4 regions of the Quadrisphaera oryzae genome follow, and region 2 is predicted to be linked to each of the others. Evidence: riboswitches for the same ligand, from Rfam matches in the RefSeq annotation. Region 2 holds a riboswitch; each other region holds the start of a gene.
The links. Region 2 has a riboswitch for S-adenosylmethionine ahead of H7K62_RS15895 (ABC transporter substrate-binding protein). Riboswitches for the same ligand answer to the same signal wherever they lie in the genome.
Positions count from the first base shown of each region.

Region 1: linked by a shared signal. The riboswitch ahead of H7K62_RS12040 (amino acid permease) and the one ahead of H7K62_RS15895 (ABC transporter substrate-binding protein) in region 2 are both predicted to bind S-adenosylmethionine.
Region 3: linked by a shared signal. The riboswitch ahead of H7K62_RS10725 (methionine ABC transporter ATP-binding protein) and the one ahead of H7K62_RS15895 (ABC transporter substrate-binding protein) in region 2 are both predicted to bind S-adenosylmethionine.
Region 4: linked by a shared signal. The riboswitch ahead of H7K62_RS05920 (hypothetical protein) and the one ahead of H7K62_RS15895 (ABC transporter substrate-binding protein) in region 2 are both predicted to bind S-adenosylmethionine.

Region 1 is NZ_JACNME010000005.1:235,899-243,453, forward strand. Features, by position in the region: gene H7K62_RS12020 (hypothetical protein) at 1-15, shown strand, start outside; gene H7K62_RS12025 (HAD family hydrolase) at 1-574, opposite strand, end outside; gene H7K62_RS12030 (hypothetical protein) at 591-911, opposite strand; gene H7K62_RS12035 (NtaA/DmoA family FMN-dependent monooxygenase) at 1,111-2,472, opposite strand; gene H7K62_RS12040 (amino acid permease) at 2,469-3,872, opposite strand; SAM riboswitch class IV at 3,935-4,043, opposite strand; gene H7K62_RS12045 (GNAT family N-acetyltransferase) at 4,329-5,309, opposite strand; gene H7K62_RS12050 (WapI family immunity protein) at 5,522-6,052, opposite strand; gene H7K62_RS12055 (MmyB family transcriptional regulator) at 6,244-6,648, shown strand; gene H7K62_RS12060 (phosphatidylserine decarboxylase family protein) at 6,711-7,555, shown strand, end outside.
Region 2 is NZ_JACNME010000009.1:116,327-123,881, reverse strand. Features, by position in the region: gene H7K62_RS15915 (acyl-CoA dehydrogenase family protein) at 1-425, opposite strand, end outside; gene H7K62_RS15910 (LLM class flavin-dependent oxidoreductase) at 422-1,861, opposite strand; gene H7K62_RS15905 (carbohydrate ABC transporter permease) at 1,909-2,820, opposite strand; gene H7K62_RS15900 (carbohydrate ABC transporter permease) at 2,868-3,767, opposite strand; gene H7K62_RS15895 (ABC transporter substrate-binding protein) at 3,764-5,173, opposite strand; SAM riboswitch class I at 5,390-5,479, opposite strand; gene H7K62_RS15890 (DUF1810 domain-containing protein) at 5,499-5,936, opposite strand; gene H7K62_RS15885 (LysR family transcriptional regulator) at 5,988-6,902, opposite strand; gene H7K62_RS15880 (NAD(P)/FAD-dependent oxidoreductase) at 6,985-7,555, shown strand, end outside.
Region 3 is NZ_JACNME010000004.1:461,716-469,270, reverse strand. Features, by position in the region: gene glgA (glycogen synthase) at 1-717, opposite strand, end outside; gene glgC (glucose-1-phosphate adenylyltransferase) at 735-2,078, shown strand; gene H7K62_RS10740 (NAD(P)/FAD-dependent oxidoreductase) at 2,125-3,396, shown strand; gene H7K62_RS10735 (pentapeptide repeat-containing protein) at 3,386-4,063, shown strand; gene H7K62_RS10730 (maleylpyruvate isomerase family mycothiol-dependent enzyme) at 4,144-4,887, opposite strand; SAM riboswitch class IV at 5,022-5,133, shown strand; gene H7K62_RS10725 (methionine ABC transporter ATP-binding protein) at 5,426-6,493, shown strand; gene H7K62_RS10720 (methionine ABC transporter permease) at 6,490-7,317, shown strand; gene H7K62_RS22440 (MetQ/NlpA family ABC transporter substrate-binding protein) at 7,304-7,555, shown strand, end outside.
Region 4 is NZ_JACNME010000002.1:516,644-524,198, reverse strand. Features, by position in the region: gene H7K62_RS05930 (SDR family NAD(P)-dependent oxidoreductase) at 1-469, shown strand, start outside; gene H7K62_RS05925 (hypothetical protein) at 624-1,082, shown strand; SAM riboswitch class IV at 1,195-1,315, shown strand; gene H7K62_RS05920 (hypothetical protein) at 1,343-2,251, shown strand; gene H7K62_RS05915 (LLM class flavin-dependent oxidoreductase) at 2,295-3,458, shown strand; gene H7K62_RS05910 (NtaA/DmoA family FMN-dependent monooxygenase) at 3,455-4,813, shown strand; gene H7K62_RS05905 (LLM class flavin-dependent oxidoreductase) at 4,810-5,967, shown strand; gene H7K62_RS05900 (GNAT family N-acetyltransferase) at 5,964-6,686, shown strand; gene H7K62_RS05895 (CsbD family protein) at 6,852-7,025, shown strand; gene H7K62_RS05890 (hypothetical protein) at 7,036-7,455, shown strand; gene H7K62_RS05885 (ABC transporter substrate-binding protein) at 7,531-7,555, opposite strand, start outside.

The DNA.
Region 1 (7,555 bases), on a different contig from region 2:
CCTCCAGGAGGCTGAGCAGCTCGCCCAGGTGCGCCGCGGTGTGCGTCGGTCTGGCTCCCTCCGGCAGGTCACGGCCCCGGCGGTCCACCCAGACCGTGCGGATGCCGAGGGCGGCCGCGCCGGCGACATCGGAGGTCAGCGAGTCACCGACGTGCAGAACATCCTGAGGCGCCAGGCCCAGCGCCCGCAGCCCCATCTCGAAGGGCTCCGGTCGGGGCTTGTAGGCGCGGGCGTCCTCGCTCGTGACGACGGCCTGCACCTCGATGCCGTGTGCGAGGAGCGCGGCGACCAGGTCGTCGGTGTCGATGTTCGACACCAGGCACACGGGGACGCGGACCTCGCGCAGGAACGCCAGGGCATCGGCGAAGGCGGGTGGGCTCCGCCAGAAGGAGTGCAGCCGCTCGACGAGGGAGCCGGCCTCCTCGACTGCGCGTCGCGAGCCGAGGGCCTCCGCCGCCGCCGCGAGGGTCTCGCGGGCGAGGAAGGCCACGCGGGCGCAGATCGGCGCGAGCACGTCGTCGTCATCGTGGAGGACCGTCCCGTAGACGTCCAGGAGCAGGCCCTCGCACCGCACGGCACTGATGATCGGCTCAGGTGAGGAAGTCGTCCACCTGCAGGTCGTGCGCGACGAAGGGCCGCAGGGTCGGCGCCAGCTCCTGCAGCAGGTCCCGCACGGTGGCGGCCGCGTCCGGGACGAAGGTCAGCAGCGCCGCCGTCTCGGTGGTGTCGCCGCGCGGTGGCCCGGCCCACACCGCGTCCGCCAGGGACGCGGCGATCCGCTCGATGCAGTCGTCGAGGACGAGCCCCGGCTCCCCGGGGTGCTGCTCGAGCGCCGTGAGCTGGCCCTCCACGGCTGCGGCCCAGCGCTCGGGCTCGTCGGGCGCCAGGAACAGCAGGACGTCGTACGACACGCCCTGCATCTTCCTGCGGCCAAGGGCCCGAGGTGAAGACCTGCGGGGGCCTCCCGGGTCCGGGCGCCGACCAGGCTGGTCACCTGGCGCGGCGGCTGACCTCGGTCAGTCCCGGGACTGACCGAGGTCAGTTGCGTCGAGGTGGTGCTGGACCGGCGCATCCGCACCTGACCGAGGTCAGCTGCGGGACCGCCACAGCTCAGCGCGGCCGCAGCGCCGGGTAGGTCGCCGGCAGGCGGTCGCGGCCGGCGCCGAAGATCCGCGAGCGCAGCGTGCCGGTCTTCACGGCCGGGTCGTACAGGCCCCGCGCGGCCAGGGCCGGCACGGCCAGCTCGGCGAAGTCCTCCAGCGTCCCGGGGCTGAGCAGCGGGTTGAGGATGTAGCCGTCGAGGCTGGCCGCCGCGGCGTGCTCGCCCATGGCGTCGGCCACCTGGTCGGGGGTGCCGACGAAGAAGAGGTCGCCGCCGCGCGCCACCGAGGAGAAGCGCTGGCGCACCTCGCCGGCGGTCAGCGGCGGGGAGCCCGGTCCGGCCTTGAGCACGTAGCTGGACAGGCCGTTGGTGGTGGTGCTGAGCGGCTCGTCGTCGGCGTACCGGGAGATGTCGATGCCGGTGTCGCCGGAGTAGGAGACCAGCTGGGCGCGCAGGCGGTAGGTGCTCTGCAGGTCGTCGTACTTGGCCTGCGCCTCAGCCTCGGTCCGACCGACCACCACACGAGCCAGGGCGAGGGCGCGCAGGTCGTCGGCGTCCCGGCCGAGCGCAGCGGCGCGGGCCCGGACGTCGTCGAGACCAGAGCGGATCTTCAACGGGTCGGCCATGGGCAGCAGCAGCACCTCGCCGTGCCGGGCGCCGAACTCCCTGCCGCGCGGCGACCAGCCGGCCTGGAACAGGGTGGGCGTGCGCTGCGGCGACGGTGAGGTCAGCGCCGGGCCGTGGACGCGGAAGTGCTCGCCGTCGTGGTGCAGCGCCCGCACGGAGCCCGGCCGGGCCCAGGTGGCGCCGGCCTTGTCGGCCACCACGGCGTCGTCGTCCCAGCTCTCCTCCCACAGCTGGTGGGTGACGTGGAGGAACTCGTCGGCGCGGCCGTACCGGTCGGCGTGGGCCAGCTGCTGGTCCAGGCCGAAGCTGCGGGCGGCGCTCTCGAGGTAGCTGGTGACGACGTTCCAGCCGGTGCGGCCACCGGTGAGGTGGTCGAGCGTGGCGAAGCGCCGGGCCAGGGAGAACGGGTGCTCGTAGGTGGTGGAGGCCGTCACCACGAAGGCGAGGTCGCGCGCCACCTCGGCGAGCGCGGGCACGTAGGCGAAGGGGTCGTTGGCGGGGGCCTCGACGGCCTCCCCCACGGCGGCGTCGAGGGAGCCCTCGTACACGTCGTAGAGGCCGAGCACGTCGGCGAGGAAGAGGGCGTGCAGCCCCGCCTGCTGCGACGTGGTGGCCACGTGGCGCCAGCGGTCGAGGCTGTTGACGCCCACGCGGTCGTCGGCGGGGTGGGTCCACAGGCCGGGGGCGCCGCCGCAGCCGACGCTGGCCTGCTCGTAGAGGGCGACGACGAGGGGCTTGCTCATGCGGGGACCTTCTCTGCGCTGGACGAGGACGCACCGCGGCGCAGGCGGTGCACGAGGTAGCAGGCGGCGGTGAAGACGACGCCGATGATCGTCGCGGTCCGCTGCGCCCCGTCGAACAGGGACGCGACGACCGAGACGGCGCACGCCACCAGCACGAACAGCGGCGCGAACGGGTACCAGCGCGAGTGGTACGGCAGGGAGGCCGGGTCGACCCCGGCCGCCCGTAGACGCCGGCGCTGCACGAGCTGCGCGAGCGCGATGACCGCCCACACCGCCACCACGGCGAAGCCCGCGACCGACACGAGGACCACGTACACGGTGCCCGCCGCGACGTACGAGCTCACCAGCGACACCAGGCCACCGGCGAGGCTGACGACCACCGCCAGCGCGGGGATGCCCCGCCGGTCGGTGCGGGCGAAGGCCTTCGGCAGGTCACCGGCGAGGGCCAGCGAGCGCAGCAGCCGGGAGCAGGCGTACAGCCCGGACACCCCGGCGGACATGAGCGCGGTGATGATGACGACGGCGATGACGTCAGCGGCGTACGGGATGCCGGAGGCGGCGAAGACGGTGACGAACGGGCTGCTCTCGACGGACTCGTCGGCGCTGCCCAGCTGCGCGTACGGCACGAGCGCGGCCATGACGACGATCGCGCCGATGAAGAAGACGACCAGCCTGACCATCGTGGTGCGGACGGCCTTGGGGACCACGCGGGCCGGGTCGTCGGTCTCGCCCGCGGCGATGGCGATGAGCTCGGTGCCGGAGAAGGCGTAGAACACCGCGAGCACCGCCACCAGCACGCCGCCGATGCCGGCGGGCAGCAGCCCGTCGGGCGTGACGAAGTTCGACAGCAGCGGTGCGGGCGCCCCGGAGGCGCTGATCCCGACGATCGCGAGCGCCCCCACCACGATGAAGACGACGACGGCGGTCACCTTGACGCCCGCGAGCAGGCTCTCGGTGTCCCCGTACAGGCGCACCGGCGCGAGGTTGACCGCCAGCAGCAGCGCCGCGAACACCGCGCACCACACCCAGACCGGCACCCCGGGGAACCAGCGCTGCATGAGCAGGCCCGACGCGGTCAGCTCCGAGCCGATGGCGGCCACCCAGCACAGCCAGTACAGCCACGCCGTCGTGAAGCCCGTGCCGGGCCCGAGGATGCGGTGGGCGTAGACGTGGAAGCCACCGGACTCCGGCATCTGCACGGCCAGCTCTCCGAGGCACGTCATGAGCTGCCACGCCACGAGGGCGCCGATGACGTACGCGATGACGGCGCCCAGTGGACCCGCCTGGTAGATCGTGTAGCCCGACGAGATGAACAGCCCGGACCCGATGACGCCGCCGAGGGCGATCATCACCAGGTGCCGGGTCTTCAGGCCGCGGTGCAGGTCCGCTGCCTCCGGCACGGTGCTCGTGCTGGCAGAGGTGCTCGCTCGGGCAGGCGCGTGCGCCATGACGTCTCCTCGCAGGTCCGCTCTTGCCGCGCGCTCTGCGCGGCCGGGTCTTCACCTGGAGCACCCCACGCGGACGAGGGTTGCTGGGCAGCCAGCCAGGGCCTGAGGCTGCCGCTCATGACCGGGACCGGACTCTAGGAGGAGACTGACTGACCCGTCAAAGACGGATGGGCGTGTCCGGTCACCGCCTTGCGCCGAGGGCGAGGTGCGCGGCCATCACCGGTCTCGTTCACCGCGCCCTGGGCGAGACGACCACCGAACAGGGCGTCTGAGACTCGGTCACTCGACGTCACGGCGCTCGTAGCGACATGGGGCAGGGTGTTCGGTCAGTGGTCGTGGGTGAGACGCCTTGGCGCGAGATCGTGCGCAAGCCTGAAGCTGACATGGGCCAGGTCGGCCCGTGTCAGCTCACGGGGCTTGCACCAGCAGCAACGGTCGGAGCTGCGCAAGCGGCAGTCCGTCGAGCGCAGACTGCAGGTGGGGGTCGTCCACGTGACCGTCCAGCTCGAGCAGGCCCCCGCCCCGACCGGCGACCTCAGCAATGGTCCGAGCCAAGGCACCGCGCAGCACATCCACCCCAGTCAGCTGAGGCGGGACGCCGGCCGCCGCGACATCACGCACCACCGTCTCCGCGACGACCTCCCACCCGACCTCAGCTGGGAAGACCAGCACCATCGCGATGAGGCGACCGTTCCACCAGACTCCTGAGCTGCACCCCCGGTCCGCTTCCGCCGCTGTCGCGGCGGCGACCGATTCCAGCGCGCGCCGAGGTGCCCCGGTCGGGACCGGCGACCACGAAGCGTGCACCCACAGGTACTGCTCGGCGAAGGCCTGCGCCAGCTGCTCGGCGTCCAGCCTGTCCAGTGACTCGGTCTGCAATCCAGGGAAACCGCTGTGCGCCGCTGCTGCCCTGTGCCGCTCGGCCCAGGCGAGCACGCGATGATCATCAACGTCGACAACCTGCCCTGGGCTGCGCTGGCGAACGCCACCTCCGGCCGCGGCGAGGAATCCCATGGCCGCAGCGTTCGACGGGCGCAGCTTGCTCATGAGCGGCAGTGTCTCGGGCCGCACCTCGCGTACGCCGTCCAGCAGCCGTCGCCCAACCCCCTGGCGGCGCCAGGCGCGGTGGACGTCGACTGCGCAGGAGTACTGGCCCGGGTGGACCCAGTTGCGCGCCACGGTCGCCGCCCCCACGACCCTCCCGTCCCGATCCCCCATGACGGCGACCAGCGTGCGGCGCCATCGCTCGCCGTCGCGCGGTGGCCCGTGCAGCGCGTGGCACTGAGCAACCCACAGTGGGTCGGCGTCGAGGTCAAGCAGGCCGGCGACGACGGGGGCGTCAGCGGGTTCCCAAGCGCGCAACCACAACGCTCCGTCCTCGGCTCCCACCCGGAGATCCTCCCGCAGCTGCGCGCAATGGGGCGAGCGAGGGAACACCGAGGCCGCAATGTGACAGCAGCTCAGGAGGATGGCTGCGGACGGGGCCCCCACTACCCGGCCGGGACTCGAAGCACCGTGGCCTGCGGTGAGTGGTGGTCGGTGCAACGTTGGCTAGGCAGCGGTCGGCTGCACAGGATCCCGCACCTGTGGGAGCGCAATGCCTACGCGCGCGGCGGGTAGGCCTGTACTTGTCGCGCCCACTCCACAGCAGCACGCTGAGCCGTCTCGTACGACCAGGGCACACTTATCACTGACCAGCCAGGCTCGTCCGCCGCCTCGTCCACGGCCGGCTCGGCACACTCCAGCGCCAAGCCGACCAACAAGCGCGCCTCACCCTCATCTCGGACCGTCGCGAAGGCCAGGGTCGGCTCGATGAAGGACAGCCAGTGCCTACCCGTTGCGTCGGCTTCCCGCGGCCAGTCGCTGCCTGAAGTGCCGACGACGTCAGCGACCATAGGCGGCGACAGGCGCACGTCGTCCTGTAGCCAACTCAGCAGCTCCGCGGCTTCGCCGGCGAGCAGCGCCGGATCGCGGAACCGCCACGTCCTGCCATCGGCCAGCTGCACGCGCCCGGCGATCACGAGCCAGTTGACGTCCCACTCATCAAGCTCGGTCCCCAGCTCGCGCAAGGCGAACTCGTAGCCGACCACTTGGAGGTCGAGGACGTCGCCGCCGGGTTCGCCAAGTCGCACGTGATGAGTCTGTCGTGGCGATGCTGCGGCTCGGCGTCCGAGTGAGTCGGACAGCGGCATGGAGCACAAGCCGGGCACACCGAGGACGCGCGGTGAGCGATCCCATCTGCGACGGACAGCGGCCTCGATGGCCGGCGTGCCGAGACGTGCACGGAGACAGACGACAGCGAAGCGAAGCAGTGCGGTCCGCTGTGCTCGTCGCCGCTGGCCGCTGCGGCGCTGCGGCGCTGCGGTACGTGCGCTCCCTCGCCGGGCTGCCACCCTCGTCGTCGTCCTCCGCAGCAGCTCAGGACGACGACGGCGGAGCCGCCGCCCTGCAGCGCCTGCTCGACGCCCTGCGCGACAGCCCCGCCTTCGCCCTGGACGGGCACTGGAACGTCGTCGGGTGGAACGCCGACCAGGAGCAGCTGTACCCGGCATCGCCCGGAGCTCGCCGGAGCGCCGCAACCTCTGCGCCTCGTCCTCACCGACCCCGGGGTGCGCGCACGGCTGACCGCTGGCCGGAGTTCGCCGACGGGTGGGGCCGGCACGACGTCGGCGGGCTCGTCACCCGCGAGCGCGTCTTCCACCGCCCGAGCTGGGGCTGCGTCCGGTAGGAGCACCGCACAGCGAGCGCCCAGACGAGCGGAGCCGGGCCGGGCGTCCTACGTTCCCGGACGTGGCCTCTGAGCACAGCGTCAACACCACCCGCCACGCGGGCTGGCTCCCGTCCCAGCAGGAGGCCCTGGAGGCGTGGCTGCACGGGCACCGCCAGCGGGTCGAGGCGGCGGGCGACGCCCCGCTGCACCCCGCCGTGCAGGAGCTCGCCGACTTCATCTCCCGGAACCCGGTGGTGCGGATGGAGGTGCAGCGCATGGTCGAGCAGGTGCCGACCACCCGTGACTACCGCGAGCGGCACCTGCACAGCGTGGACGACCTGCTGCGCTCCATCAGCGTGGTGCTCAGCAGCGCGCCGGAGTTCGACGCCGACTCGATGGTGATGCTGCCGCTGGGCGGGGTGCTCGACTGGACCACCGCCACCCCTGCCGGCTACGCCCTGTACCGCGACCCGACGGTCAACGCCGAGCTGCGCACGCTCCTCAACGCCTGGAAGGAGTTCCTCGACGGCCCGGACTCGCGCTACGTCATCGCCGACGCCCCCGGCGGGTGGAAGAGCGAGGCGGCCCGCGAGGCGATCGGCATCGAGCAGTTCGTGCACGACCCGGACGACGAGCACTGGGGCTTCGCGTCGTGGAACGACTTCTTCACCCGCCGCTTCCGCGAGGGGCAGCGCCCCGTGGCCTCCCCCGACGACGACGCGGTCATCGTCAGCGCGTGCGAGTCGACGCCGTACGCCATCCGCGCCGACGTGGCCCGCGAGGACGAGTTCTGGGTGAAGGAGCAGCCGTACTCCCTGCACGACCTGCTGGCCGGCGACCCCGTGGTCGACGAGCTCGTCGGCGGGACGGTCTACCAGGCCTTCCTGTCCGCCACGGACTACCACCGCTGGCACGCGCCCGTGAG
Region 2 (7,555 bases):
GCGAAGCTCTTGCGGCCGGACAGCCGGTAGCCGCCCCCACTCGAGGGGGTGAGGGTGAGGTCCGGGTCGACGGGGTTGACCGCGTCGCCCCACAGCCACTGCGCGGCGCCGGAGCGCCGCTGCCAGCACTCGCGGGTGGCGGCGTCGGCGACCCACTCGAGGTTGGCCTGGTTGACGTAGTGGTAGCCGAGCAGCTGAGCGATGGAGCCGTCGGCCACGGCCACCTCGCGCACGGCGCGCAGCGCGTCCGCCCAGGTGCCGCCGCCCCCTGCCACCTCGACGGGCAGCAGCAGGCCGGGCAGGCGGTGCTCGCGCAGCAGCTGCGCCTCGGCGAGCGGCTCGGCGTTGGCGCGGTCGCGCTCGAGGGCGTCGACGGCGAGCTTGGCAGCGGCGTCGCGGGCGGCGAGGGCCCAGTCCGTGCTCATCGGGGTGCAACTTCCTTGATCGTCGCGGAAGGGGGAGTGGAGGAGGGGTCCTCGGCGGCGGCGCGGGCGGCGGCCTTCGCCTGCAGGGCGCGGCGGTGCGCGGCCGCCGGGTGGTCCTCGGCGATGCGCTTGTTGCCGACGCCGTAGACGGCCTCGCGCAGCGTGGTGCCGGCCGGCAGCGCGTCCCTCTCCTCCTGGGTGGGGACGAGGCCTCGGCGGCGCAGCTCGGGGACGACGTGCTCGACGACGTCCTCGAAGGTGCCCGGGGTGGTGGCGTAGGCGAGGTTGAAGCCGTCGACGTCGGCCTCGCGCACCCAGCGCTCCAGCTCGTCCGCGACCGTCTGCGGGCCGCCGACGACGACCACGCCCATGCCGCCGATGCCCACCCACGCGGCGATGTCGCGCGGGGTCCACTGCCGGTCCGGGTCAGCGGTGGAGAAGGCAGCCACCGCCGAGCGCACGGCCTGGGTCTCGGCGTACTCCAGCGGCTCGTCCGGCGGGTACGTGGACAGGTCCAGCCCGCTCCAGCCGGCGTACAGGGTCAGCGCGCCGTCGTAGGAGACGTAGCTCTTGAGGTCGGAGTACTTCGCCCACGCCTCCTCGTCGGTGGCGCCCGTGATGACGGTGAGCAGCGAGAACACCTTGATGCTGCGCGGGTCGCGGCCCGCCTTCGCCGCCTCGGCGCGCAGCGCGTCGACCTGGGGCCGCATGACCTCGGGCCGGCTGGCGGTGTTGAAGACGGCCTCGGCGTGCCGGGCGGCGAACCGCACGCCCCGCGGGGACGCGCCGGCCTGGAAGACGAACGGCGTGCGCTGGGGGCTCGGCTCCGTCAGCGCGATGCCGGGCACGTCGTAGTAGTGGCCGTGGTGCTCGACCGGGTGGACGCGCGCCGGGTCGGTGTAGACGCCGCGCGCGGCGTCGCGCACCACGGCGTCGTCCTCCCAGGAGCCCTCCCACAGCTGGTAGGTGACGTCGAGGAACTCCTCGGCGAGCTCGTAGCGCTGGTCGTGCTCGACCTGCGTGTCCAGGCCGAGGTTCTTCGCCGCGCTCTCCAGGTAGGAGGTCACGACGTTCCAGCCGACGCGGCCCTGCGTGTAGTGGTCGAGCGTGGCGAAGTCGCGGGCGAGCGCGTAGGGCTTCTCGTACGTCAGCGACACCGTCAGGGCGAACCCGAGGCGCTCGGTGACCGCGCCCATCGCCGAGACCGCGAGCAGCGGGTCGCCCACGGGCACCTGGGTGCCCTCGGTGAGCGCCGTCTCCGGGCCGCCCTTGTAGACGTCGTAGACGCCGAGGACGTCGGCGATGAAGAGGACGTCGAAGCCGCCCCGGTCGAGCAGCTTCGCGAGGTCGGTCCAGTACGACAGGTCGTTGTAGCGGTGGGACTGGTCGCCGGGCACCCGCCACAGGCCGGGTGACTGGTGCGCTACGCACGTCATGTCGAAGGCGTTGAGGAAGATCCGGTCTTTGGGCACGTCAGGCGAGCTCACTTGAGGGCTCCTTGCGACAGGCCGCCGACCAGCCAGCGCTGGGCGACGACGGCGAGCACGTACACGGGGACGACGCCCACCAGTGCGGCAGCGGCCTGCTGGCCGAACTGCACGGTGCGGTCGCCCTGGAAGAGCGACAGGCCCACGGTCAGCGGCTGGCTGGCGGTGGTCTGCGCGAACGAGACGGCGAAGAGGAACTCCCCGTAGGCCAGGAAGGTGCACACCAGCAGCGCCGCCACGAGCCCGGGCGCGACGAGCGGCAGCACGATGCGGCGCAGGCCCCCGGCCACGGACAGGCCGTCGAGCCAGGCGGCCTCCTCCAGCTCCACCGGGACGCGGCGGACGAAGGAGTCGAGCAGCCACACGGCCACCGGCGCGTTGGCCAGGCCGTTGACCAGGGCCAGGCCGACCACGCTGTTGGTGAGGCCGACCTCCTTCAGCAGGAAGAACAGCGGCAGGACGGCGACGACGGGCGGAGCGCAGTACCCCGCGAGCAGCGCCGCGCCCAGGCGGGCGCCGCTCCTGCCGGCACGGGCGGTGACGTAGGCGCCCGGCACCGCGACGACGGCCGTGACCAGCGCCGACCCGAGCGCGACCAGCCAGGAGTTGGCGAGCATGTGCGCCAGCGGGATGGTGCGGAACGCGGCCGTCCAGTTGCCCCAGGCGAGGTCGGCGACGCTGCCGGGCAGCCAGGACCCAGTGAGGACGTCGTCGGTGGAGCGCACCGACAGCGACACGAGGAACGCCACCGGTGCCAGGGCGACGACGGCGACGAGGACCAGCGCCAGGCGCACGCCGACCTGCGCCAGCGGCGACCGGCGGTGCGGCCCGCGCGGCCGTGCGCGGCGCAGCTGCTCCAGCTCCGCAGCGCTCGTCGTCGTGGTGGCTGTCGTGGCTGAGGTGGTCACGGGGGCCTCCTGCGCAGCGGTGGCGGAGCGCTGCTCGGCGAGCTGGGTCACGACTCGGCCCTCGCGGCGCGGGTGCGCAGCGCCGAGACGCCGGCGGTGACCACGCCCACCAGCAGGCCCAGCACGAGGGTCATGGCGGCGGCGGTGCCGACGTCGTAGTCGCCCCGGAGCCCGGTGCGGAACACCTCGAAGCTCGCCACGACCGTCGACAGGCCCGGACCGCCGGAGGTGACCACCGCGACGAGGTCGAACACCTTGAAGCCCACCACCAGCTCCAGGAACAGCACCGACAGGACCGTCGGCGCCACCACCGGCCAGGTCACCGCGGTGAACGTGCGCAGCGCGCCCGCGCCGTCGAGCGCGGCGGCCTCGAGCAGCTCGTCCGGCACGCCCAGCAGGGACGCGAAGACGAGCAGCACCACCAGCGGCGTCCACTGCCACACGTGGATGAGGACGAGCGTGCCCAGCGCCGTGCTCGACGAGCCGAGCGGGTTCACCGGCGTCCCGGCGAGGGAGCTGATGGTGCTGGTGAGCGCACCGCCGGCCGGGGCCAGGAGCAGCTTCCACGCCACGCCCACCATGACCGGCGGGGTGACGAGCGGCAGGAGCAGCAGCGTGCCGAGGACCCCGAACCCGCCACCGCGGGCGCGCAGCAGCAGCGCCACCGCTGTGCCGACGGCCGTCGCTAGCACCGCGGCGCTCACCGCGAACACGACCGTGCGCACGAGCGAGCCCGCGAAGGCCTCCGCCTGCAGTGCCGAGGTGAGGTTGGTGAAACCCGTCCACTCCTGCAGGGGGCGGGCCAGCGTCGTCCTGGTGAAGCTCGCCGCGACCACGAACACCGTCGGGTAGACGAGCAGGACGGCGATGGCCACCAGCGGCGGCAGCGAGAGCCACCGCGGGACGTGGCGCACCGCGGGGGCGGCGGCGGGGGCGCTGGTGCTCACGCGCTCTTCTCCCAGGCCGCCTGCGCCTTGGACAGCGACGTCTCGACGTCCTGCGAGCCGGACAGCGCCAGGGCCAGCTGGTCGACGAGGTCCTGCATGCGCTTGGGCGACTGGGCGTCGGTGGGCCACGGCAGAGGGTTTCCGCGCAGCCCGGTGGCGATGACCTCGGTGGCCGGTGCGCTGGCCTCGGCGTACCCGGGCGAGTCGAGCACGCTGGTGCGGTTGGGGTCGATGCCCGAGCCGCCGTGGCTGGCGAGCTCGAGGTTGCGGGTGCTGTCCGTCGCCCAGGCCACGAACGCTGCGGCGGCCTCGCGCTCCTTGCTCGCGGTGGACACGCCCAGGCCGAAGCCGGCGTTGAGGGCGGTGCGCGGCGTGGTGTTGGAGCCGCCGACGGGCAGCGGCACCACGCCCCACCCGTTGACGATCTTCGAGTTGGCCGGGTCGTTGGCGCGCAGGCCCAGGTCCGTCCAGGTGTCGATCATCGCGGCGGTGCCCTGGAGGAAGGCGCTGTTGGACTCGTCGAAGCCCACCTGCAGCGGCGTCGGCAGCGCGTAGGGCTGCACGTCGAGGAGGTGCTGCAGGGACGCCTTGGCGGCGTCGGAGGTCAGCGTGGGCCTGCCCTCGGCGTCCACGAGCGTGCCGCCGTAGCCGGCGAGGCGGTTGACGAACGAGCAGCCCAGGATCATCGGCACCTGCTGGCCCAGCACCGCGGCGCCGTAGACCTTCCCGCCGCCGGCCTGCGTGATCGCCTTGGTCACGGCGTCGTACTCGTCCCAGGTCTTCGGCGGCTGCTGGCCGTACTGCTCCAGCAGGGCCACGTTGTAGTAGAGGACGTGGGTGTCGCCGTCGAACGGCAGGCCGTAGCGCTTGTCGTCGATCTTGCTGTAGACGTCGTAGATCGACGGCAGGAAGTCGTCGGTCTTGATGTCCGCGTCCCCGCCGATGTAGCTGGTGAGGTCGACGAGGGCGCCGGCGTCGACGAGGGCGCCGAGGCCGAAGTAGAAGTAGTCGAAGACGTCGAACTCGCCCGCCCCGCCCTGCACGTCGAGGATCTGCTTGCTCGTCAGCTGGTCGTACGGGATGGCCGTGACCTCCAGCGTCCCGCCGAACTGCTTCGCGAACTCCGGCGCCAGGAGGTCGCGGAAGGCCACCACGTGCGGCTGGTTGACCATGAGCTTCAGCGTCTTGCCCTGCAGGGCGCTGGTCGGGTCTCCGCTGGGCGCGGCGAGCGCCTCGCCGCCGCCACCGGAGCCGCAGGCGGCCAGCGACCCGGCGGTGGCGGCGGCCCCGCCGAGCAGCACGCCGGCGCGCAGCAGCTGGCGACGCGACAGCGCAGCAGCTCGCGCCAGGTCGGAGGTGGAGCCGGACGCAGGGGACGGCGAGGGGGAGCGGCGGAGCAAGGACACGGGTCTCTCCAGGAGGGACTACCCGAGCGGCGGCACGGGCCGCTGGCGGGCTGGTGGGCAGGGGGGGAGCGGCCGGCACCCGTCAGCGGGCGTGCGGCAGTGACCCGGCGGCTGCGCGGCAGCGGTCGGGAGAGGGGGCGCGGGGGCGCGCTGGCGGTGGCGCTGTGACAGCAGCGCCGACGGCTCAGCGCGGGGTCATGCAGGACGACACGGAGACCTCCATCGGTCCCGGCGGTAGCACCTGCCCTGTGGGGGTGGTTGCTGTGGCGTCAGCGAGCCGGGTCTCTCAGCCACTCTGGATGGTGTGGCGGGAGAATAGCGCACCTCACAGTCGCGAGGTGGTGCCCTCGTCCGGACGGCCGTCGTACCAGCGCTCCAGGACGCGGGCGAACACGGGCTCCTCAGGTGCTGCGAGCGCGAACAGCGTGGCGCTGGAGCGGACCTTCACGGCGTCGACGCCACCCAGCACCCGCACGGGGTCGGGCTCGTCCAGGCCGGCGAGCACCTCGAAGCACTGCCGCAGGCGGGGACCCAGCACCGGGTGGTCGAGGTAGGCCCGGGCCTCCCCCAGGCCGCTGACGCCGTAGTGCTGGCTGGTGGGGCTCAGCCCCAGGCCGCGCAGCTGCGGCAGCACGAACCAGATCCAGTGCCCGCGCTTGCGGCCCGCGCGCAGCTCCGCGAGCGCCGCCTCGTAGGTGCCGCCCGCCTGGGCGTCGAGGAAGCGCTGGAGGTCGAACGGGTCGCTGGTCGGCGCAGGGGCCACGTGCTCCCCCTGCCCCGGGCGCGGCCCGTCACACCTCGCGGACGTCCCCGATCACGGGCGGAGGCGGGAGAAGGTGTCGTGGAGGGCGTCGAGCACCAGCCGCACCGCCTCCCGCTGGGCGGCCGTGGCGCGCACGAGCGCCACCACCCGGCGCTGCGCGCCGCCGGAGGGGTCTGGCACCGGCGCGGTGTCGCACCGCGTGGGGCGCAGCGCCAGCATGAGCGGGGTCGCGAGGGTCAGGCCCGCGCCTGACTCGGCCAGCGCCAGCGACACCGCCGTGTCGGTCACGGTGTGGCGCACCAAGGGCGCCACCCCCGCCCGGGCGCAGGCGGTGCGCGCAGCCCTCCCGAAGGCCGTGTCCAGCGGAGGCAGCACCCAGTCGGCCTCGTTGAGCGCGGCGCGCAGCGCCTCCGTCCCGGTCGGCAGCGACCCGACGGCCCCGACCACCGCGTACTGCTCCTCCAGCAGCGGCACCACCGCCACCCCCGCGACCGGAGGGGACGGCGAGTCGGGGTGGTCCAGGCCCAGCGAGACGTCGAGGGGGGAGCGCCCCGGGCCCGGGACCACCGCCTCGAGCGCCCGCTCGACGTCCACCTCGACAGCCCGCACGTCCACCCACGGCGCCCGCTCGCGCAGCAGCGCGGTGGTGGGCCCGAACCCGGCGCTCGCGGCCGAGCCGAACACCCCCAGGGTCACCACGGCGCGGCGGTCGGCGCGCGGCGCGGCCAGCGCCGAGCGGGCGCGCTCGTCGGCGGCGAGCACCTCGCGGGCACCGGCGAGCAGCAGCTGGCCGTCGTCCGTGAGCTCCACGCGGCGCCCGACGCGCACGAGCAGCGGCCGTCCTGCGGCGGCGGCGAGCGCCGTCATCTGCTGCGACACCGCGCCCGGTGTGTATCCCAGCTCCGTGGCTGCGGCGGCCATGGTGCCGCCGTCCGCGAGCGCCGCGAGCGTGCGCAACTGCTCCAAGGTCCAACCCATCAGCACTCCTGACGAACATCGGCAGAGATCGTCGATGGTGCCTGATGACTGCTTCGTCCACAGTGGCCCTGTGGAAGGGGTCCCCGCATCGGCTCAGGTGGTCGTCGTCGGAGGCGGCGCGATAGGGCTGGCCGCGGCCGACGAACTCGCCCGCGCGGGCGCCGACGTCGTCGTCCTCGAGCGCGACCGGCTCGGTTCCGGCTCCTCCGCCAAGCCCTTCGGGGGCGTGCGCGCCACCTTCTCCGACCCCGGCAACATCGCCCTCGGGCTGCGTGGGCTGGAGAGGTACGCCGACCTGCACGAGCGCACGCCCGGTGGCATCGGCCTGCGGCGCGTCGGCTACCTGTTCTGCGCGCGCTCCGAGGCCGAGGCGGCGGCGCTGGAGGCCAGCACGGCGCTGCAGCGCTCGATGGGCGCCGTCGCCGACGTGGTCAGCCCCGCGCGCGCGAGCGAGCTCAACCCCCACCTGGACCCGTCCGCGCTGCTCAGCGCTTCCTTCTCCCCGCAGGACGGCTACGCGCAGCCCTCGCTCGCCGTCGCGTCCTGGGCCGCCAGCGCTCGCGGGCTCGGCGCGCGGGTGCTGGAGGGCGTGGAGGTGCTCGACGTCGAGACCTCGCCGCTCGGCGACCCGCACGTCACCG
Region 3 (7,555 bases), on a different contig from region 2:
CAGCAGGTGCGGCAGGCCCTTCTGCCGCGTGGTCCGGCCGACGAAGACGACGCTCGGCTGGTCGGGGTCCACCCCGAGGGCGCGGACGGCGTCACGGGCCTGCGTGGAGTCGTCGCGGCTCCACGCCTCGGCGTCGATGCCGTTGTGCACCACGTGCACGCGCGCGGGGTCGAGGGAGGGGTAGCAGCGCAGGATGTCGGCGCGCATGCCGGCGGAGACGGCGATGACGGCGGCGGCGCCCTCGTAGGCGGTCTTCTCCGCCCAGCTGGACAGGGCGTACCCGCCGCCGAGCTGCTCGGCCTTCCACGGGCGCAGCGGCTCCAGGGAGTGGGCGGTGACGACGTGCGGCACGCCGGCCAGCAGGCCGGAGACGTGGCCGGCGAGGTTGGCGTACCAGGTGTGGGAGTGGACGAGGTCGGTCGAGCCGACGGCACCGGCGTCGGCGGTCACGGTCGCGGCCATCGACAGGTCCACGCCCAGCACCCGCAGGGCGGCGTTGGCGCCGGACAGCTCCGCGAGCTCGGGGTGGCTCGTCGTCCCCGGCTCGTCGCGCTCGCCGTCGGCCAGGCCCCAGGCCCGCACGCGCACGTCGAGCGCGGCGCCGCCGGGCCCGTCGGGGTGCAGCTGGCGGAGCACCCGCACCAGCTCGGCGACGTGCACCCCCGCTCCGCCGTAGATGTCCGGCGGGTACTCACGGGTGAGGACGTCGACGCGCATGGGCGGGAACCTAGACCCTGGGCGCCCCCGGACGCGCGCTCCGGCCGGTCCTTCCAAGACCCGACGCGCGGTCGGGGCGGCCCACGTGTGCGCCACGTGACCAGCGCACTAGGGTCTGCGCCATGGCAACGAAGGTGCTGGCCATCGTCCTGGCCGGCGGCGAGGGGAAGCGGCTCATGCCGCTGACCGCAGACCGCGCGAAGCCGGCGGTCCCGTTCGGCGGGACGTACCGGCTGGTGGACTTCGCCCTGTCCAACCTCGTGAACTCGCGCTACCTCAAGTCGGTGGTGCTGACGCAGTACAAGAGCCACAGCCTCGACCGCCACATCACCATGACGTGGCGCATGTCGACGATGCTCGGCAACTACGTGACGCCGGTCCCCGCGCAGCAGCGCCGGGGCCCCCACTGGTACCTGGGCAGCGCTGACGCGATCTACCAGAACCTCAACCTCATCAACGACGAGCGGCCCGACATCATCGTCGTGGTCGGGGCGGACAACATCTACCGGATGGACTTCTCGGCCATGGTCGAGAGCCACATCTCCTCCGGGGCGGCCGCCACCGTCGCCGCGATCCGCCAGCCGATCGCCCTGGCCGACCAGTTCGGCGTCATCGACGTGGACCCCACCGACCGCCGCAAGATCCGCGCGTTCCTGGAGAAGCCGAAGGACCCGCAGGGCCTGCCGGACTCCCCCGGCGAGGTGCTGGCCTCGATGGGCAACTACGTCTTCGACGCGAAGGCGCTCACCGAGGCCGTCACGAAGGACGCGGTGCTGGAGGGCTCCCGCCACGACATGGGCGGCGACATCGTCCCGTGGTTCGTGGACCAGGGCCGCGCGGGCGTCTACGACTTCATCGACAACGACGTGCCCGGCTCGACCCCGCGTGACAAGGACTACTGGCGCGACGTGGGGACGCTGGACAGCTACTACGAGGCCCACATGGACCTCATCTCGGTGCACCCGGTGTTCAACCTCTACAACTACGAGTGGCCGATCTACAGCCAGCAGCCGCCGCTGCCGCCGGCCAAGTTCGTGCACGGCTGGCAGGGCCGCATCGGGCACGCCATCAACTCGGTGGTGGGTCCCGGCTCGGTGGTCTCCGGTGCGCTCGTGGAGGACTCCGTGCTGGCCGCCGGCGTCAACGTCCACTCGTGGGCGTCGGTCGACAGGTCGGTGCTCATGGACGGCGTCAAGGTCGGCCGCCACGCGGTGGTCCGCCGGGCCATCCTCGACAAGAACGTCGAGGTGCCCGAGGGCTCCACGGTCGGCGTGGACCCCGAGCGCGACCGCGCCCGCGGCTTCACGGTCACGGAGTCGGGCATCACCATCGTCGGCAAGCACCAGACGGTGGAGCCCTGACCTCCCCCTCCCCCGTGATCATGGACCTCCCGAGCGCCTTCCGCCCGTGATCACAGTCGACAGGAACGCCCCCGGCTGGGACGCCGACCCTCGCGTCGCGTCCTGGCCGGGCCTGCCGCCGCTCGGGGGTGACGCGACCGCTGACGCCTGCGTGGTCGGGCTCGGGGGCTCGGGCCTGGCCGCGGTGGAGGAGCTCGCCGCGCGCGGCCTGACCGTCGTCGGCGTCGACGCCGGGCGCGTCGCCGCGGGAGCCGCCGGCCGCAACGGCGGCCTGCTGCTCGGCGGCACCGCGCCGTCCTTCCACGACGCCGTCCGCGACTGGGGCGCCGAGCCCGCGGCGTGGCTGTACCGCCAGACCCTCGCCGAGCTCGACCACCTCGCGGAGGTTCTACCCGGCGCCGTGGTCCGCCGCGCTGGCTCGCTGCGACTGGCCGGTGGGGTGGGTGTCGACGACGACGAGCGCGCCCGTGAGCTCGCCGACTGCGCCGCGCAGGCCGCGGCCCTGCGCGAGCACGGCATCGCGGTCGAGGAGGTCTCCGGCGCCGCCGGCGAGGGGCTGTTCCTGCCTGACGACGCGCAGGCCAACCCGGTGGTCCGCCACCTGGGCGTGCTCGCGCACGTGCGGCGCGCGCACGGCGAGCAGCGCATCCGCCTGCACGAGGGCACCCGCGTGCGGCGCGTCAGCCCCGGCCGCGTGGAGACCGACCGCGGCGCGGTGAGCGCGGGCGTGGTGCTGGTCGCCGTGGACGGCAGGCTCGACGTCCTGCTCCCCCAGCTGGGCGGACGGGCGCCGAGCGTGCGCACCGCGCGGCTGCAGATGCTCGCGACCGCCCCCCTGGACGACGACGCCGCGCGCGTCCGCGAGCGCGTGCCCTGCGGCGTGTACGAGCGGTGGGGCTACGACTACGCCCAGGTCGACGACGGGGCTCCCGGCCGGCAGGGCCCGCGGCTGCTCGTCGGGGGCGGGCGCGACGTCGACCGGGACGCTGAGTGGACCACCTCCACCGACCCGACGCCGCCGGTGCAGGCGCACGTGGAGCGCGTCGCGGAGCGGCTGCTCGGGCGCCCGCTGCGCCCCGACGAGGTCGCCCACCGCTGGGGCGCCTCCGTCGGCTACACCGCGCCGGAGGCGCAGGGCCGAGCGCTGTGCGGGCTCGTCGACGACGGTCCCGACGGCCAGGTGGCAGCGGTCGGTGGGTACTGCGGCACGGGCAACCTCGTGGGCGCTGTCGCGGCGCGGGCCGCCGTGCGGCTCCTGCTCGACGGCGAGCAGCCGCCCTCCTGCTTCCTGACTCCCCTCCGTGATCATGGGAACTAGGCCACCTCGGCGCCGCGGCAGCGCGGGACCGACGCCTCCGCGCCCGCCCGACGTCGTCCTGCCGGACCTCGACCTGGCCGACCGCTCCGTGCTGCTGTCGGGGCGGTGGGACTGCGCCCTGGTCGACGGCGCGGAGCTGGCCCAGGCGCGGCTCGAGGGGCTGGCGGTGCTGGAGAGCTCCGTGGAGGACGCCGTGCTCGACGGAGCGCTGCTCGCGGGGATGCGGATCGCCGGGAGCCGGTGGGGGCGCGTCTCCGCAGTGGGCGCGGACGCGAGCCGCACGCACTGGGCCGACACCGAGGTGGCGGACGCGCGGCTCTCGGCGCTGCGACTGCCGACCGCGCGGCTCGACCGGGTGGTGCTGCGGCGCTGCCGGCTCGACGGAGCGGTGCTGCGGGACGCGCAGCTCACCGACGTGGTGCTCGACGGCTGCGACCTGCGCGGCGCGGACCTCACCGGCGCCCAGCTGCGGCGGGTGGCGTTCGCCGGCAGCGACCTCACCGACGCCGACCTGGCGGGAGCGCGCTGCGAGGACGTCGACCTGCGCGGCGCCACCCTGACCGACCTGCGCGGCGCCGACGGGCTGCGCGGGTGCGCCGTCGACGCGGTGCAGCTGGTGGACCTGGCGCCCGCCCTCGCAGCCCACCTGGGCCTGCGCGTCCTCTGACGCCCCCCGCGACGATCAAGGAAGACGCACCCGCACCGCGGGTGCAACGTCCTTGATCGTCGGGGGGAGGGGGGAGGAGGTCAGGGGGTGAGGGCGCCGGAGAGCAGCCGCTCCGCCGCCTCGCGGCTGCCCGCCAGCGCCAGCCGGCCGCTGTCCAGCTCCTCGACCAGCGCCGTGCGCCGCCACAGCAGGAGCAGCAGCGAGGGCGCCGGCCCGCTGACCTCCGCCACCGGCTCGGCGCCTCCACCGAGCACCCAGCGACCCGACGGGCTCTCCAGCGCCAGCGCGCCCGGCAGGGCCGGGGTGCGCCCGAGCCGCACCTGCCGCGGGAGCATGACGCCGGCGACCTCCGCCACGCCGTCCGCGGCGACGTCCTCCTCCAGCCACGTCGCCGGGTCGAGCGCAGCGCCCAGGCCGGCAGCCGCGAGCGCCGACTCGGCGTCCCAGCGGTGCAGCGCGGTCTCGTGCACCTGGCGCCGCGCCCAGAAGGCGGCGGTCGCCGGCGCCTCCACGGCCGCGAACGTCCAGCACGGCGCTGCGGGCGACACCGAGGCCAGCGCGGCCACGAGCGCCGCCGCGCCCTCGGCGAACCAGGCCGGCACGGCGTCGTCGTCCTGGGGCCCGGAGGGCTCCTCCCCCGGAGAGCCGTCCGGGGCCGTGCCCAGCGCCGCGCGCGCCCACCGGTGCACCCCGCCGGTGTGCCGGGCGAGGTCGGCCACCGTCCACCCCGGGCAGCCGGGGACGACGACGGCGAGCGCCTCCGGCCGCAGGGCCGCGGCGAGCCGCCCGGCCTCCCTCTCGACCAGGTCCGCGGCGCGCGTCATGTCCACGCGCGGACGCTAGCGGCCCCGGGAGCCGCGCGGCAGGCCGCCGCGTGCCAGCCGGCGTGAAGATCCTGACACGCTCGTCGTGACGCAGCGTTGACTCGCGGGCGATCGACCCGCTACGGTCCTGCCCAGGTCATGAGCGCCAGCGCCAAGCCCCGGCTCGCTGGCCGGCAACCCTGCTCGTCATGGGGTGCTCCGGGTGAAGACCAGGTCCGTGCTCACCGGCACGGGCAAGGACGACTCCGAGGAGACGACGTGCTGATGCACGCCCTGACCAGCGACTCCTGTCGCTGGCGACGCGCCTGACCGCAGCCCGCTGACCCGCCGGCGACCCCGGCACCAGCACCTGCACCGCTGCACCGGCGGCCCCTCCCGGGACCCGGCAGCGGTCCCTGCACCGCGCGTCGCACCCCCTCCGCCGCCCTCGCGGCACACCCGCACCACCCGCTTGCCGTCACTGTGCGTGACCGCCAGCGGGCGATGCCCCCTGCCCCGGACCACCCCCACCCACCTTGGAGGCCACGGTGATCGAGCCGTGATCGAGCTCAGGTCGCTCACCAAGACCTACGGCGAGGGCCAGCACGCGACCACCGTGCTGGACTCCCTCGACCTGACCGTCTCCCCCGGCGAGATCACGGCCGTCGTCGGTCCGTCCGGCGCCGGCAAGTCGACCCTCGCCGCCTGCACCACCCTGCTGGAGCGCCCCACGTCGGGTGCCGTCGTCGTCGGCGGCCGCGACCTCACCGAACTGTCCGAGAAGGACCTGCGGGAGGCGCGCCGCGGCATCGGCACCGTGTTCCAGGCCGACGGCCTGCTCACGCGCCGCACCGCCGCGCAGAACGTCGAGCTGCCGCTCAAGCACCTCGGCGTGGTCCCCGCGCAGCGCAAGGCACGGGTGGCCGAGCTGCTCGAGCGCGTCGGCCTGGCGGACAAGGCCCACCGCTACCCGCACGAGCTGTCCGGCGGCCAGCGCCAGCGCGTGGGCATCGCCCGCGCCCTCGCGCTGCGCCCCGGCGTGCTGCTGTCCGACGAGGCGACCTCGGGCCTTGACCCGCAGGCCACCGCGAGCATCGTCGCGCTGCTCAAGGAGCTGCGGGACGACCTGCAGCTGGCCGTCCTGTTCATCACGCACGAGATGGACACCGTCGTGGCGGTGGCCGACACCGTCGCGCGGCTCGACCACGGCCGCATCGTCGAGCACGGGGCGCTGGTCGACCTGCTGCACACCCCGTCGTCCCCGCTCGGCCGCGCGCTCCTGCCGCGCCGCGCCCACGCCGGCTCGGAGCCGGCCGACGACGGCAGCGCGGCCCAGCGCTCGGTCTGGGTGGTCAGCCACGCGGGCAACCGCGTCCCCGCCGACTGGCTGGTGCGCGCCTCCCGCGCCCTCGGCTCCGACCTGGAGCTCCTGGGCGCGTCGCTGAGCACGGTCGCCGGGGTGGCCGTGGGCCACGCCGTCGTCGGCGCCCCCGCACACCTCGACGACGACGACGTCGAGGCCGCCCTCATCGGCCTGGGGCTGCACGCCCAGCGCGAGGCCTCGGACGCCGCGGAGCAGCGCGTCGCCGCTCAGACGCTCGGGCAGACCCTGGAGGTCGTGGCATGAGCGCGGTCCTGCTCTCCCCCGTGCTGGCCGCGACGAGCACCGACCTGACCTGGGCGGAGATCCCCGCGCTGGTGCTGCCGGCCCTCGGCGACACGCTCGTCATGGTCGGGGTGACGATGGCGATCGTCGTCGTCCTCGGGGTGCCGCTGGGCGTGGCGCTCGACGCGCTCGGGCCGGGCGGGCTCACCCCGCGGCCGGTGCTGCACAAGGTGCTGTCCGCGGTGGTGAGCGTGGGGCGGTCGCTGCCGTTCCTCATCCTCATGGCCGCGCTCGTGCCGTTCACGCGGTTCGTCACCGGCACCAACATCGGCATCCCCGCCGCGGTGGTGCCGATGGCGCTGGCCGGGACGGCGTTCTTCAGCCGCATCGTCGAGAACTCGCTGCGCTCGGTGCCTCCGGCGCTGGTCCGCGTGGCCCGCGCCTCCGGCGCCTCCCCGCTGCAGGTGCTCACCAGCGTCAAGCTCTCCGAGGCCGTCCCGTCGATCCTCGGCGGCCTGACCATCAACACCATCGCGATGATCGAGTACTCGGCCATCGCGGGCACCATCGGCGCCGGCGGCATCGGCTACGTGGCCGTCACCTACGGCTACCAGCGCTTCGACCACAACGTCATGATCACCACGATCGTCGTGCTGGTGGCCCTGGTCGCCGCCGTCCAGGCCCTCGGCGACGCCGCCGTGCGCGCCACCACCCCCCACTCGCGCCGCCGCCTCCCGCGCCAGCGCAGCAGCAGCACGCCCGGCGCGGCGCCCTCGTCGTCGTCGTCCTCCACCGCCCCCAGCGCCAGCACGTCCCCGAAGGAGCTCACCGATGTCCACCACTGAGACCCGCCAGACCAGCAGCGGCCCCGACGGCACCGACGGCGGCGGAGCCGGCCACGGCTTCGAGGTCCGCAAGCGCCGGCGGTGGCCCTGGGTGGCCGGCGGCACCGTCGCCGTGCTCGCGGTGGCCGCCGCCGTGGTGGTCCCCCGCCTCGGCGGCACCGAGACCGCCAACACCACCCCCGGCGCCACGCTGTACGTGGCCACCGCCGAGGGCAACGCCCGCGAGCAGGCGCTCATC
Region 4 (7,555 bases), on a different contig from region 2:
CCTCGTGGTCACGGCCGCGCCCAGCGCGCAGACCCTGGACGCCTCCCGCAACGACGACCCGGCCCAGGTGCTGGAGGCGTTCGACGCGAAGGCCGTCGTCTTCCTCCGCCTGGCCACCGCGGCGCTGCCGGTGATGCGCGCGGCCGGCTACGGGCGCGTGGTGGGCATCAGCGGGCAGAACGCCTTCCTCACCGGCAACACCACCGGCGCGGTCCGCAACGCGGCGCTCATCGTGGTGGCCAAGAACCTCGCCGACGCGGTCGCCGGCACGGGCGTCACGGTGAACACCGTCAGCCCCGGCACCGTCACCCCCACCCCGGCCGCCGAGGTGCAGCCCGGTCGCGGCGGTGAGTCCAGCCCGGACCAGATCGCCGACCTCGTCACCTTCCTCCTCTCCCCGCGCACCGCCGCGATCTCGGGGGAGTCGATCGCCACGGGCCACCGCGTGCGCGGCGTCGTCTCCTCCTGAGCCCGTCCCCCCGGGGCTCACGACGACTGTGGTGTGCGTCCGGCCGGGTGATCGGCCGGCCGGCGCCCGCAGCGGCGGCGTCGGCCGCCGATGCGGATCACGGACGGGAGCAGCCCGCTCCCGCACCGACCACCGGCGAGGAGGACCGACGGCGATGAGCGCACAGGCCATCTCGGCCGGGTCGCTGCGCCTGCCCGGCCGCGGCGGCGCGGCCAGCGGAACCCCCGCCGAACAAGCCGTGCAGCGGGCGCAGAAGGCGTACGCGCAGGCCGTGGAGCGGCTGCGGACGGACGCCCTGCAGCGCGCCGACGCCCAGGTCATGAAGATCGACCAGGCGGCGGTGGACTTCGCCGGCGGTGCGCTGGCGCAGGCCCAGGCGGCTCTGGTCCGTGAGCAGCGCCAGACCGAGGCGGCGTCACAGGCGCGCACCCCGCGCACCCCGCGGGCCTCAGAGCCGGACGCGCAGCACCTCGCCCAGCCCGTCGCTGACAGCGTGGAGCTCACCACCAGGCCGCGGGCTGAGGACGCGCGCCACGAGCACCGGGCCCACCGCGACCGGCAGCGCCTCGACGACGAACTCACCGCGGTCCTGAGCGTGAACACCCTCGCGTGACGGTCGGGGGCCGCCACCGCGATCTGCCGGGCCGGCCCGTGAGTCCGCCCTTGACGGGCCGGCACCCGATCCGTCACGCTCGTCCCGCACCACACGTTCCACCAGTCCCACAGGTCATGAGCGTCAGCGACAAGCCCTGGCTAGCTGACCGGCAACCCTCGCTCTGCGGCGGGGTGCCCCAGGTGACGACCCGACCGGACCCCGCTGCCAGCGGAGGCCGGTAAGCGCGAGGCCCCGTCCGGGGCGGAAGAGGTCCACCCGTGTCGCAGATCCAGCTGGCGCTCGCCCTCGACGGCGCCCGACCGAGCCTCCCCTCAGCCGGCACCGCCGCAGCCACCACCGCCGAGCTGGTCCACCACGTCCGCGAGGCCGAGGTCGGCCTGCTCGACCTCGTCACCCTCGACGCGCCCGAGGACCGCGCTCCCGACGAGGCTGGCAGCGGCCTCGGCGGCGGGGTCGGCGCCGTCCTGGCCGCCGTCCGGCTGGCCGCGGCCACGCGCACCGTCGGGCTGCTGCCCACCGTGCACGCCGGGCGCACCGAGCCGTGGACCATCGCCCGCGCCGTCCACGAGCTCCACACCACCGCCCCCGGCCGCGCCGGGGTGCTCCTGCGGGTCCCGGTGCCCGCCGACGAGCAGGGCTGGGTGCAGGCGGTGCGCCGCAGCTGGCCGGCCGGCAGTCGCCTGCCCGTCGTGGCTCTGCCCGGACGCGGCGGTCGCGACCACCGCGCGCTGCCCGCGGACGCCGCCGACCTCGGCTTCGTGACGCCGCGCACCACGGTGGACGCCCAGCAGCTGGTGGCCGCGGCCCGCAGCGCCGGCGCGCCCCGCCACCTGCTCGGGGACCTCGTCGTCGTCATCGACGACAGCTCCGCCCGCGCCCGGCAGCGCTGGGAGCGCTCGACCGGGGAGGCGCCGAGCACCGCACCCGAGGGCGCGCGCGTCTTCGCCGGCACCCCCGGGCAGCTCGCGGACCTGGCCCTGGGCTGGCGGGCCGCTGGGCTGGCAGGCCTGCGGCTGCACCCGGTCGACCCGGCACGGGACGTCCGGGGCGTGACCCGCGGCCTGGTGCCCGAGCTGCAGCGCCGCCGGGCCTTCCGCCGCTCCTACCGCGGCGCCGACCTGCGCGACCGCCTCGGCGAGCCCGCGGCAGCGGCCGCCGCCGCGTGAGGGGCGCTGGAACAAGCCCGCCCCCGCCGGGGCTGAGCACGGCGTGAGCACGCAGCACCTGCACCTCGCCCTCGCGCTGGACGGCGCGGGGTGGCACCCCGCCGCCTGGCGCGAGCCCACCGCCCGTCCGCGCGACCTGTTCACCGCGGCCTACTGGACCGACCTCGTCCGCGAGGCCGAGGCAGGTCTGCTCGACCTGGTGACCATCGAGGACGCGTTGCGCGTGCAGTCCGCCGACCGCACGGACGTGGTGGTGGGCCGCCTCGACGCCGTGCTCCTCGCGGCGCGGCTCGCGCTGGTCACCGAGCACATCGGCCTCGTGCCGAGCGCCACGGCCACGCACACCGAGCCGTTCCACCTGTCCAAGGCCGTCGCCACGCTCGACCACGCCACCCGCGGGCGCGCTGGGGTGCGCGTGCAGGTCTCCCTGAGCCCCGACGAGGCCGCCCAGTTCGGCCGCCGCCCCGCTCCCGACCTGCCCGACGCCCTCGACGAGGCCCGTGACTGGGTGGAGGTGCTCCGCCGCCTCTGGGACTCCTGGGAGGACGACGCCGAGATCCGCGACGTCGCCACCGGCCGGTTCGTCGACGCCGCCAAGCTCCACCCCATCGACTTCTCCGGCCCGCACTTCTCCGTGCGCGGCCCGGCCATCACCCAGCGCCCGCCGCAGGGCCAGCCGCTCGTGGCGGCCCTGTCCCACGTGCCCGTGGCGCACCGGTTCGTCGCGCGCTGCGCTGACCTGGGCTTCCTCACCCCCCACGACGACGCGCGCCGCCTCGTCGCGGCCGTCCGCGACGAGCGCGAGGTCCAGCCGGCCTGGCCGGACGGGCTCGGCGACCAGCCGCTGCGCCTGCTCGGCGACGTCGTCGTCGTCCTCGACCCCCGCCCGGGGGCCGCAGCGGAGCGGCTGGCCCGCCTCGACGGGACCGCCGGGGCGCCCCTGGCGCAGACCAGCGACGCGCTGGTCTTCGCGGGAACGCCCGGCGAGCTCGCCGACCTGGCCCTGGCGTGGCGGGAAGCGGGGCTGGACGGGCTGCGGCTGCGGCCCGCCGTCCTCCCCGACGACCTGCGGGCGATCACCCGCCAGCTCGTGCCCGAGCTTCAGCGCCGCGGCGCCTTCCGCACCGCGTACGCCGGGACGACCCTGCGCGAGCGCCTCGGCCTGCCGCGTCCCGCCAACCGCTACGCCCAGGGGGTCAGCAGATGAGCAAGCGCCAGGTGCACCTCGCGGCGCACTTCCCCGGTGTCAACAACACCACCGTGTGGTCCGACCCCGCCGCGGGCAGCCACATCGACCCCGACTCGTTCGTCAGGTTCGCGCAGACCGCCGAGCGCGGGAAGCTCGACTTCATGTTCCTCGCGGAGGGGCTGCGGCTGCGCGAGCACGCCGGACGCATCTACGACCTCGACGTGGTCGGCCGCCCCGACACCTTCACCATCCTCGCGGCGCTCGCCGGCGTCACCACGCACCTCGGGCTCACCGGGACGATCAACTCGACGTTCAACGAGCCGTACGAGGTGGCACGCCAGTTCGCCACCCTCGACCACCTCTCCGACGGTCGGGCGGCGTGGAACGTCGTCACCAGCTGGGACGCGTTCACGGGGGAGAACTTCCGCCGCGGCGGCTTCCTTGGGGCGGACCAGCGCTACGACCGCGCCCGCTCCTTCCTGGAGACGGCGCTGGAGCTGTTCGACTCCTGGCGGGGTGACGAGGTCCTCGCCGACCAGGCCACCGGCCGGTTCCTGCGAGCCCCCGGGCCCGGGGCGTTCTCCCACCGCGACGCGTTCTTCGACATCGCCGGGCACACCACCGTGCCCCGCAGCCCCCAGGGTCGGCCGGTCGTCTTCCAGGCCGGTGACTCCGAGGAGGGCCGGGAGTTCGCCGCCGAGCACGCCGACGCCATCTTCAGCCGCCACGCGACGCTGGAGGAGGGCAGGCCGTTCTACGCCGACGTCAAGGCCCGGCTGGCGAAGCACGGGCGCCAGCGCGACGACCTGCTCGTGCTGCCCGCCGCCACCTTCGTGCTCGGCGACACCGACGCCGAGGCCGAGGAGCTGGCCCGCGAGGTGCGCCGCGCGCAGGTCAGCGGCGCCACCGCCATCGTCTTCCTCGAGCAGGTGTGGAACCGCGACCTGTCGCACCTCGACCCCGACGGCCCGCTGCCCGACGTCGACCCCGTGGTCGGCGAGCAGGTGATGAGCCAGGGCCGCGCCAGCGTCCGGATGCACCGCGACCCGCTGGCCACGGCGAGGGCGTGGCGCGAGCGCGCCGAGGCGGAGGGCCTGTCGATCCGCGAGCTGATGATCGAGCAGACCGCGCGGCAGACCTTCGTCGGGTCGCCGGTCACCGTGGCCGACCAGGTCCAGCACCTCGTGGAGGCGGAGGCCTCCGACGGGTTCATCCTCGTGCCCCACCTCACGCCGGGAGGCCTGGACCCGTTCGTCGACCGGGTGGTGCCGATCCTGCAGGAGCGCGGCGTGCACCGCACCGAGTACGAGGGCACCACCCTGCGCGACCACCTCGGCCTGCGACCCCTGACGACGACGGGGGCCCGCGCGTGAGCACGCCGCTGGCGGTCCTCGACCTGACGCCCGTCCCCTCGGGCGGCTCGGCCGCGCAGGCGCTGGCCAACAGCGCCGACCTCGCCGAGTCCGCGGAGCGGTTCGGGTACGCCCGCTACTGGGTGGCCGAGCACCACCTCAACCCCGGCGTGGTGGGCGTCTCGCCCGCGGTCGTCCTGGCCCTCGTGGCTGGGCGGACGAGCACGATCCGCCTCGGGTCGGCCGCGCTGCAGACCGGCCACCGCACGGTGCTGTCCGCCGTGGAGGACTTCGCCCTCCTCGACGCCGTGCACCCCGGCCGCGTCGACCTCGGCCTCGGCAGGCCCGGCGGTCCGCCGCGCGGGCCCGACGGATCGCTGCCGGCGCCGCCTCCGCCGCCCACCCCCGAGCAGGCCGCCGGGACGGTGGTCGACGGCGTGCGCATCCCCGGTCCGTTCCCGCTCGCGCCGATCCTCACCTCGGCGCGGTTCGCGGCGGTCCCCGAGCTCGTCCCGCCGCCGGCCTCCGGCGGCCCCTCCTTCGGTGAGCAGGTCGACACGGTGCTCGACCTCCTCGCCGGCACCTTCACGTCGTCGTCCGGAGTTCCGCTCCAGGCGCACCCCGGCACCGGCGCCGACCTGCAGGTGTGGCTGTTCGGCAGCACCGGCGGCACCACCGCCGCGGTGGCGGGCGAGCGCGGGCTGCGGTTCGGCGCCAACTACCACGTGGCCCCGCAGGGCGTCCTCGACGCCGCCCGCGCGTACCGGGCCGCCTTCCGCCCCTCCGAGGGCGCGCACGGTCTGGCGCGGCCGCACCTGGCGGTGTCCGCTGACGTCGTCGTCGCCGAGACCGGCGCCGAGGCCGAGCACCTGGCCGCCGGCTACGGGCCCTGGGTGCGCTCCATCCGCACCGCCGCCGGGGCCATCCCCTACCCGACGCCCGACGAGGCCGCCGAGCTCACCTCGCCGGAGCACTGGAGCGCCGACGACGACGCGCTGGTCCGCGACCGGCTCGCGACGCGCTTCGTGGGGTCGGCGCGGACCGTCGCGGAGGGCCTGGAGCGCCTGCGCGACGCCACCGGCGCCGACGAGCTGCTCATCACCACCACCACCCACGACCACGCCGCCCGCGTCCGCTCCTACGAGCTGCTGGCCGCCGAGTGGGGGAGGCGGTGACCGCGGCCTCCTCGGCGCTCGACCCGCTCGACCAGCTCGACAGGTCGGTGTGGAACGCCCTGCACGGCCCCCACGCGGGGCTGGCGGTGCGGCGCGGCCGCGTGGTGACCTACCCCGCCGACGTCGCGCAGTTCTCCTCCCTCCCCGAGGACCCGGCGCCGGGCGACTGGGCGGACGCCGCGGCCCTCGTGGGAGCTGACGGCGTCCTGCTGCTCACCGGCGACGTCCCCGAGCCCCCGCCGGGCTGGACCGCGCTCGTCGACATCCCCGGCGTGCAGATGGTCGCCACCGATGCCGTCGCGTCGGCGCCCGACCCGGAGGCCGTGGTGCTGGACGTCACCGACCCCGCCGACGTCGCCGAGGCGCTCGCCCTGGTGGAGCGGACCCGGCCCGGCCCGTTCTTCGAGCGGACCCTGGCGATGGGCACCTACCTCGGCATCCGCCGCGCGGGACGGCTCGTGGCGATGGCGGGGGAGCGGCTGCACCCACCGGGGGCCGTGGAGATCAGCGCCGTGTGCACCGACGCCGCCTGGCGCGGGCAGGGGCTGGGCACGCGGCTCGTGCACGCGGTGGCCCACGGGGTCCGGACGCGCGGCGAGGTGCCCTTCCTGCACGCCTCAGCGGAGAACACGGGGGCCATCCGCCTGTACGAGCAGCTCGGCTTCCACCTGCGCCGCACCACCCGGTTCACGGCACTGCGCCCACCCGCCCCCTCCTGACCCGGCCGGCCAGCGCCACCCAGCGGGAGGCGCGCTGCGCCAGTCGAGCGGGTGTGAGATGGCCCTCAGCCGCCCGGGCCGCCCTCGGCGAGCGTGTCGGACGCGACCTACCTAGCGTCGGGAGCGCCGGCGTCCGCCGGCGACCTTCGAGGAGTGGAGGCTGACGTGTCCGCAGTGGACAAGGCCAAGAACGTCGTGCAGCAGACCGTGGGCAAGGTCGAGGAGGCCGTCGGCAAGAAGACCGACGACGCCGAGCTGACCGCGCAGGGCCAGAAGGACCAGGCCATGGGCGCCCAGCGCCAGAACGTGGAGAAGGCGAAGGACGCCTTCAAGGGCTGAGGCGGCTGCCGTGAGCACAGCGAGCGGCACCAGCACCGGCGCCCCCGCCGCACTCGGCGCGGTGGCGGTCAGCGGCGCTGCCGAGCCGGTCGTGCACCAGCTCGTCAGCGCCGTCAGCACCGCACCGGAGCTGGCGTCCCTGGACCTGCACGAGCAGCTGCGCCTGCTCGCCGCCGCCAGCGAGCCGTGGCGCCACGAGGAGCACCGCCACCACTCGCGGATCCCCGTGGTGCTGGCGCACGCGATCGGGCGCGAGTGGCCCAGCCGCATCCACGGGAGCCTCAGCGACCACCCCGGCCACCCGGTGGCGCCGCACCAGCTGCCCCACCTCGCCGAGGAGGTCCAGGCCGTCCTGGACGGCGACGGCGCCCGCCGCGCGGAGTTCGTCTCCGAGGTGGTCCGCCTGCTGCGCGAGGGCCTGCCGCGATGACGGGCGCACCCGTCCCGGTCCGCCGCAGTGGTCGGACCGGGACGAGCGGCGCTCAGCGCCGAGCGGCGGCGGAGGTCACTTCTTCAGCTTCGGCTCCACG